2 regions of the Rhizobium sp. BK491 genome follow, and region 1 is predicted to be linked to the other one. Evidence: riboswitches for the same ligand, from Rfam matches in the RefSeq annotation. Region 1 holds a riboswitch; the other holds the start of a gene.

The links. A riboswitch is a leader RNA that binds a small molecule or an ion and turns the genes downstream of it on or off. The one in region 1 is predicted to bind cobalamin.
Region 2: linked by a shared signal. The riboswitch ahead of FHX05_RS26585 (DUF1636 domain-containing protein) and the one ahead of cobU (bifunctional adenosylcobinamide kinase/adenosylcobinamide-phosphate guanylyltransferase) in region 1 are both predicted to bind cobalamin.

The regions. Positions count from the first base shown of each region.
Region 1 covers NZ_JACIAR010000001.1:597,219-601,300, forward strand. The annotation lists gene cobN (cobaltochelatase subunit CobN) at 1-469, opposite strand, end outside; gene cobW (cobalamin biosynthesis protein CobW) at 479-1,528, opposite strand; gene cobU (bifunctional adenosylcobinamide kinase/adenosylcobinamide-phosphate guanylyltransferase) at 1,534-2,058, opposite strand; cobalamin riboswitch at 2,199-2,598, opposite strand; gene FHX05_RS03015 (chloride channel protein) at 2,779-4,082, shown strand, end outside.
Region 2 covers NZ_JACIAR010000009.1:129,955-134,036, reverse strand. The annotation lists partial or broken gene FHX05_RS26600 (GTP-binding protein) at 1-155, shown strand, start outside; gene FHX05_RS26595 (hypothetical protein) at 164-355, shown strand; gene FHX05_RS30550 (hypothetical protein) at 409-768, opposite strand; gene FHX05_RS30545 (metalloregulator ArsR/SmtB family transcription factor) at 786-1,076, opposite strand; cobalamin riboswitch at 1,667-1,883, shown strand; gene FHX05_RS26585 (DUF1636 domain-containing protein) at 1,991-2,404, shown strand; gene FHX05_RS26580 (ABC transporter ATP-binding protein) at 2,424-3,206, shown strand; gene FHX05_RS26575 (ABC transporter substrate-binding protein) at 3,215-4,082, shown strand, end outside.

The sequences.
Region 1 (4,082 bases):
TCGCCTCTGCATAGACAAGAAACGCCCGGGAATTCGCTTCCCCGCCCTCGATCAGATAGGACCAGAGCGCGTTGAGATCATCGAGCGCAACGTTGGAGAATGGCGTCAGCCCAGGATCCGGCTTCGAATCCCCCGGCAGCACCGCAATCAAGGCGCCCTGGCGCGCCGCGCAGGCATGCAGCGCTTCCAGAGCATAATGGAAGTAACTCGCCCCTCCCAGCGCCCGCACGATGATGAGCTTCGCATGCCGCGCTGTCCTGTCGACATAGGTATCGACGGACATCGGATGCTTGAGGCTCATCAGGCTTGCAAGCCGAAGGGAACGGTCGCCCTCACCATGCGCCGCGGCAATCGCCGCAAGCTCGGTATCGGCAGCCGACAGAAAGAGGATATCGCCGGGCGACTGCCCAAGGTCGATCGCCTCCTCGCCGTCGCTGATCGTTCCCTTCTGTGCCAGGAGGAGATGCATGGATTTCCCTTAGGCCAGCGCCTCGATCGCCTTGCGCACGATCGTCTCGTCCATCTCGTGCAGACCGATCACCACGAGCCGGGTCGCGCGAGCTTCGCCCGGTGTCCAGGGGCGATCGAAATAGGTGTCGATGCGGCTGCCGACGGCCTGCACCTGCAGGCGCATGGGCTTGCCGGGGACATCGACAAAGCCCTTGAGGCGCAGCACGTCATGCTCCGCAATCACGCCCTTCAGCGCATCGACGAAAGCCACCGGATCGGCGATCGGGCCAAGCTCGACGACGAAGCTGTCGAACTCGTCGTGATCGTGCGGCGTGCCGTCCTCATGCTCCAGCTCGTGATGGGATTTGCGGTTGACAATATCGTCTTCCGTGCCGATTCCGAGGCCGAGCAGGATGGCGGCCGGCACATCGCCGTTCTTCGCTTCGATGATCGTCGGCTTGCGGACCGTGCGCGAGGCAACCTCGGCGCGGACGCGGCCGAGACCGTCGATATCGATCAGGTCGGTCTTATTGAGCACGATCAGATCGGCGCAGGTCAGCTGGTCCTCGAAAAGCTCTTCGATGGGGCTTTCGTGGTCGAGCGAATCATCCTCGACGCGAGCGGCTTCGACAGCGTCATGATTGTCAGCGAAACGGCCGGCAGCAACGGCGGCACTATCGACCACGGTGATGACGCCATCGACGGTGACGTGGGTGCGGATGTCGGGCCAGTTGAAGGCAGCGACCAGCGGCTGCGGCAGAGCAAGGCCTGACGTTTCGATGACGATGTGATCCGGGCGCGCATCGCGCTCTAGAAGCTTCGTCATCGTGGGGATGAAATCGTCGGCCACGGTGCAGCAGATGCAGCCATTGGTCAGCTCGATGATATCGTCTTCGGTGCAGTTCTCCGCGCCGCAGCCCTTCAGCACGTCGCCATCGACACCGAGATCGCCGAATTCGTTGATGATGAGCGCGATCTTCTTGCCGCCGGCATTCTGCAGGAGGTTGCGGATCATCGTCGTCTTGCCGGCTCCGAGGAAGCCGGTGATGACGGTGGCGGGAATCTTTTCCTGGTTCATATGCATCAACCCTTCATTTTCAGCGGCAGGCCCGCTGCGATAAAATAAACTTCGGCACTCGCCGCTGCGACCATTTGGTGCAGACGGCCGGCATGATCGCGAAACGCGCGCGCCATGCGATTTTCCGGCACGATTCCCAAGCCCACCTCGTTGGAGACGAGAACGAGCCTCGATCGTGCGGTCGGCAGAAAGGCGGTCAGGGCGGCAAATTCCGCCGCCATGTCACGCTCGGCCATCATCAAATTGGTGACCCATAGCGTCAGGCAGTCGACAAGCACGGCTCGCCCCTCGGCATCGATGGCGGCAAGCTGCCCGACAAGATCGATCGGCTCCTCATGCGTCTGCCAGAGATCGCCGCGGTCGGCACGATGCTTTGCGATGCGCTCGCGCATCTCCTCATCCCATGCCTGCCCTGTCGCCACATAGTGACGTTCAAGACCAGTGTCCAAAACCAGGGATTCGGCAAACCTGGATTTGCCGGAACGCGCGCCCCCAAGGACGAAGACTGCTCGGGAAGTCGAAGACGACATACGCTATGCCCGCTCCCACGCGGAAGCGAGGGTGGGCAGCACATCGCTGGAACCGGAAAACGGGCGCCTACACGCCGAAAACTCGTCTTGCGCCATGACAACCTCCGTGCTGGCAGCGGAACTTACGTCCCAGAACAGGCTCTGTGCCCGGCACGCATGGCAGGTCTCCTGGCTCGCGGATAAGGCGCCGCGACGGGGGCAGACCGAAACCGGTCGCCCCCAATCGTGCACAAGCGGGTCTTTCTCGCCTTCCCGGCAATGCATCATGAAAAGGCGGACGATTCGTAGAATAAGAGGCGTCCAGCCCCGGTTAATCATGATGCCACGCCAGTGGCTTTTTCGACTTGAGCCTGTCCCGCCCCGTTCGCCCCATGCGAACCATCGACAGAACAGGCTTCGAACCGAATGAAAGACCCTGACCGCTCTACAGTCGCGGGGTCGGCTGTGATGAGAACGCCCGAATTGGGTCCGTCCCTTCACATTCCCTTTTCATCCCATGCGGCAGATCGCCGCTCGGGAACCATTCGTTATGCCGGCAATGATTAGGCTTTCACTTACGTCAAGTCAATCAAGGGCATGGATGCGACCTGCGCCGTCCCGATTGCGAAATCGGCGGAAAATTCTCATGAAACCAGCGGCTTTTTTGCCGTATTTCTTTGATGTTAGGAGTTTATAGAGGGTAAGCTCTCACATTCGAGTAAAACGTATCGTCCGTTTCCCATGCTGCAGAAATTCCAACCGCGACGCCTCGGCGTCTTCTCGGCCCTATTCGATCTCGGTCGCTTCAGGGCATTGCTGCGCCGTGGCGAATTGGGACTTGTCTTCGCCGGAGCGCTGGTAGGCATAGTATCCGGCTGTGCGGTCACGGCGATGAGCTATATCTCGCGCAAACTTCACAGCGTCATCTATGGCATAACCGACTACGAACGCTTGAGTTCGGCGGCGATGGCAATTCGGGACAAATCGGTAGTGTTCATCGCACCAATCGCAGGCGGCATCATTCTCGGCATCCTGCTCTACATATTGTCCCGCACACGCAAAAAGCCGATGGTCGATCCGATCGAAGCCAATGCGCTGCACGGCGGTCGCATGTCGCTCACCGACAGTATCATCGTTGCCGTGCAGAACCTGATCTCGAATGGATTCGGCGCCTCTGTCGGGCTTGAAGCAGGTTACACACAGATTGCCGCCGGCATCGCCTCCAAATTCGGCTACAAGATGCAGATGCGCCGCGCGGATCTGCGCATGCTCGTCGGCTGCGGCGCGGCCGGCGCCATCGCCGCCGCTTTCAACGCGCCGCTCACCGGCGCCTTCTACGCCTTCGAGCTGATCATCGGCAGCTATTCGATCGTGACCCTGACACCCGTCGTCGTTTCGGCGCTGATATCCACAATGATCGCAAGACTGCTTGCCGGCGACGACTTTGCCATCGATATCGATCACTTCGGGGCGATCGTGCCGGCGGATTATCTTCCGGCCATCCTGCTCGGCGCCTTCTGCGCCGGTATCGGCATCCTGATCATGCAGGGCGTCGCATGGGTCGAGGAACTGGCGCGCAAAAGCTCGATCGCGCCGCCTTTCCGCCCTGCACTTGGCGGCTTGGTGGTGGGAACACTGGCGTTGATCTCGCCACAGGTTCTGTCTGCCGGCCACGGCGCCCTGCATCTTAACCTATCGGCCGATGTGACGCTGAGTGCACTTGTCGGCGTCTTCGTCCTGAAGTCCCTGGCATCAGCGGTCTCGATCGGCTCCGGCTTCAGAGGCGGTCTCTTCTTTGCGTCGTTGTTCATGGGTGCGCTGCTCGGCAAGATCTTCGCTTATTGCGCACCTTATTTCGATCACGCCACGCTGACGCCGGCCGTCTACGCAGTCGTCGGCATGAGCTCGCTTGCCGTCGCGATCATTGGCGGGCCGCTTACCATGACCTTCCTGGCGCTCGAAATCACCGGAGATTTTCCGATCACCGCCCTGGTTCTGGCGGCGGTCATCACCTCCTCGCTGGTGGTGCGCACGACCTTCGGCTA
Region 2 (4,082 bases), on a different contig from region 1:
GCCAGGAGCTCGTGTTCATCGGTTGCGATCCGATGAACGAAGCAAACATCTCAGCCGAACTCGATGCGTGCCTCGTGAAGGATACAAAGTTTGAGCCGGATCGCTGGCGTAATCTTCCCGACCCCTTCGCCCCCTGGAACCGGCAGGCAGCCTGAGGTCAAGGATGTTTATCAGTATTTCCCGTTTTGCCTGCACGCAGGTCCAGGATCAGGATGGCGAAGACGAGAACGTCTGGCCTTTCACCTTCCTCAAGCCCGAACCGGTGATCGATGACGACTGCACTCTTGGTGAGGCATCCGCCTTGCTGTTCGATCGAAAACTTCCGGTTGAGCGCGTAATTATCGAAGGCCGATAAAGGTGCGATGGGGCAAGGGCGAGTGTGCGCTTCGCCCCATCAAAAACTCGAAATCAGGCCGCCACGACTTCAAGCGGACCATGATCGTCGCAATGGTCGCCATGCTGATGGTGCAGACGTCCATCGACCAGGTAATCGGTATGATCGCTATGTGGGACCGCCTCATGACCGCAACCTGGTCCATGAACGTGGCCGGCAGCATGGCCAATATGATCCTTGAGCGGGCGGCATCCATCTGGATTGGTTGTCGTCACTTCGATGACATGTTCATCGACATGGTCCCCATGCGGATGATGGAGGTGTCCATCATGGAGATAATCGATATGATCACCATGCTTGACGGCAACATGGCCGCAGCCGGCGCCGTGCTTGTGATCATGGTGGTCGTGGTGCGGCAGATTGCAGTTGCTCATGGATCTTTCCTTTCGCTTCAATGGTGTTCGCAGGCGTGGTCGATCGCGTTGTCGATCAGGGCCAGAACGTGGTTGTCAGCAATGGAATAAATGGCGTTCTGTCCATCCTTGCGTCTCCTGACCAGGCGGGCGGTCAGCAGAACCTTGAGGCGGGCCGACATGGTGCCGATCTTTTCCCCCTCGATCTCGGAGAGCTCGCCGACACTTCGTTCCTTCTGGGCCAGGAGGATGAGCGTTTTGAGCCGCAGAGGATCTGAAAGAGCCCTGAACATTGTCGCGGCGACATCCAATTGCTGCTCTGTGGCCATGCCATTAATCCAATATTCTATTGTTAGATAGAATATTGGATTAATTGATCCGTGATGTCAATGAGAAATCTCTGCCAGCATGCCGTCGCAGCTCTAAAGAAAACCACCACCGAGATTATGGCAGACCCCCACCGCAGGTCGGCCGTGATCGCCCCTCTTGTCCGACCGCTTCGCCCCATCGGCAGCGATCTTTGCGCTTATCCTCGCTCGCGCAAGGCGATCAGAGTTGCCTATATCAACGCCAAACAAGTTTTGAAGGGTATCCGGTTGGCCGGAATTCACCGTCTTGCCGTGATGAAATCAAATCCGTTTGGAGCAGCTGTGGCTAAGTGCGCCTTGCTAGATAATTTTTGGAAGATACTTACTCAGCTCCAGCCGTACGGTGACATCGTCTAGCAACAACGCTCTATGCCGTCGCTTTTCCACTTAGGGCAAGCCCACCTCCCGCTAGCATCGACTTGATAGAGAATACTTGTTATTGTAAACGTTATATCATAACAAAGGTCGAACTTATTCAAGTCGCACACTCTCAGGGAAAATAGACGATGTGTATAGAGTTCGACAGACGATTGTCACTGAGCTTGCGGTGTGTCATCCATAGACGTGATGGTGCTGCTGTCGAGGAATTCGGCATGCGGCTGAAAAGGGAACACGGTGCGGATTACCCATCAGGGGCCTAAACCGTGGCTGCCCCCGCAACTGTAAGCGGAGAGCACGTTCGCAAATACCACTGGCGTCAAAGCCGGGAAGGTGCGAACGGGCTGTGACCCGCGAGCCAGGAGACCTGCCATCAATGATGTCAACCGCAACGGACGGGGTGTTCCGATGGAAAATACGTGGTTGGGCGGCAGCGCTTTTGCGCCTTTGCGTCCCATCGTGATTTTGCCTCCGGCGAATGCTCAAGGAGGCTATTCATGCACAATGCGAACGAACGGATGCACCGGATCACCGTGTGCACGGATTGCCGCCACTTTGGTACACCATGCAAACCGGGGCTGCGGCTGCTGAGCCAACTGCAGGCGGCAATCGCTCAGGCCGGCACGGCCCTCTCGGATGATTTCAGCGTAGCAGGCAGCGTCTGCATGGCCGGCTGCACGCGGCCCTGCACGGTCGCGTTTCAGGCGACAGCGAAGGCAACTTATCTCTTCGGCGACATCGAGGGTGAGGCCGACATCGGTGAGCTGGTCGCCTTTGCCCGTATCTATCGTGAGCGTTCCGACGGCATGACACGGGCAGCCGAGCGCTCGAAAACCTTGGCCGGCAAGACGTTGGCGCGCATTCCCTCCGCGATGCTCTCCAGCGAATCTTGCCCCGAATCTTTGCAGTAGGAATTCCACCGTGGCGACCATGCAAAGACACCCATTGCTGGCGGCCCACCAGCTTGCCTGGGGGCCCTCCAAAGACAAACTCATCATCCGTGACGTCGGCCTTTCCATTGAAGCCGGCGATCGTTTGGCAATCATAGGACCGAACGGAGCAGGCAAATCGACTCTGCTTCGTTGCCTCTATCGCAATCTACGACCGCTCAAAGGTTCAGTCCTGTTCGATGGCAATGACCTCTGGTCAATCGCGCCACGGGAGGTCGCTCGCCGCATAGCGGTTGTTCTTCAGGAAACGCCGGGCGACTTCCCCTTCAGTGTCCGCGACATCGTCATGATGGGCCGCATTCCGCATCGTAAGGGCGTTGGGCGCTGGAGCGACGAGGATCACGACGCGACCGCCGCCTCATTGGCACGTCTCGATCTCCTTAGCCTGGCGTCCCGGCGGTTCTCCTCCTTGTCCGGCGGCGAAAAGCAACGCGTGCTGGTTGCCCGTGCACTCGCGCAGACCCCGGAGGTGATCATCCTCGACGAGCCCACCAATCATCTCGACATCCGCCACCAGCTTGAAGTCCTTGCATTGCTCAAAACGCTCGACCTGACAATCGTCACGACGCTGCACGACATCAATTTCGTCGCCGATTTTGCCACGCATGTGGCCGTCATCCATGCTGGTAGGGCGAGCGGCTATGGAACGCCTGATGACGTGCTGACGACGCAGCAGATCACCGCAGCCTTCGGCGTTTCCGCCGAGATCCATCACACCGGCGGCAACACCGCCCGCCGTTTTACCTTTTCCCTTCAATCATAGGAGTTTTGATGACTTTCCGCATATCGATCCAGGCTGCGGCATTTATCGCCGTAGCCGCCCTTTCGGGCACAGCCATGGCCGATCCCGTGACGGTCAGGAGTTGCAATCGCGATGTTACGTTCGATAAGGTCCCGGAGCGCGCCGTTTCCAACGACGTCAACCTCACCGAGATGATGCTTGCGCTGAAGCTTCAGGATCACATGGTCGGTTATACCGGGGTATCCGGCTGGAAGACCCTTGATGAAAAGCTCCGCGAGGGCGTCAAGGAATTGCCCGAACTCTCCCCTAAATATCCGACGAAGGAAGTCCTTCTGAACGCCAACGCCGACTTCTATTTCGCGGGCTGGAATTACGGCATGAAAGTCGGTGGCGAGGTAACCCCTGAAACCCTGGCGCCTCTCGGGATCAAGGTCTATGAGCTTACGGAATCGTGCATCTTCATCATGCCGAAGAACAAGCCCACCATGGACGACATGTTCGTCGATCTGCAGAATCTTGGCAAGATCTTCCATGTCGAGGATCGCGCGCAGGCGCTGGTTACCGACTATCGTAAACAGCTTGGCGAGATTGAAGCCAACATCGGTCATATCGACAAACCTACCCGAGTCTTCGTCTATGATTCCGGCGCGGAGAAGCCATTTACGTCAGGCCGTTACGGTATTCCGACCGCGATGATAGAGGCGGCCGGTGGCACCAACGTTATGGATGATGTTGAAAAAAGCTGGACGGAAGTCTCATGGGAGCCAGTGATCGAAAGAAATCCGCAGGTAATCGCTATCGTCGATTATGGTCAGGTGACAGCTGCCCAGAAAATCGCTTTCTTGAAGAATAATCCGGCCTTCGCCAATATCGAGGCGGTGAAAAACGATCGCTTCG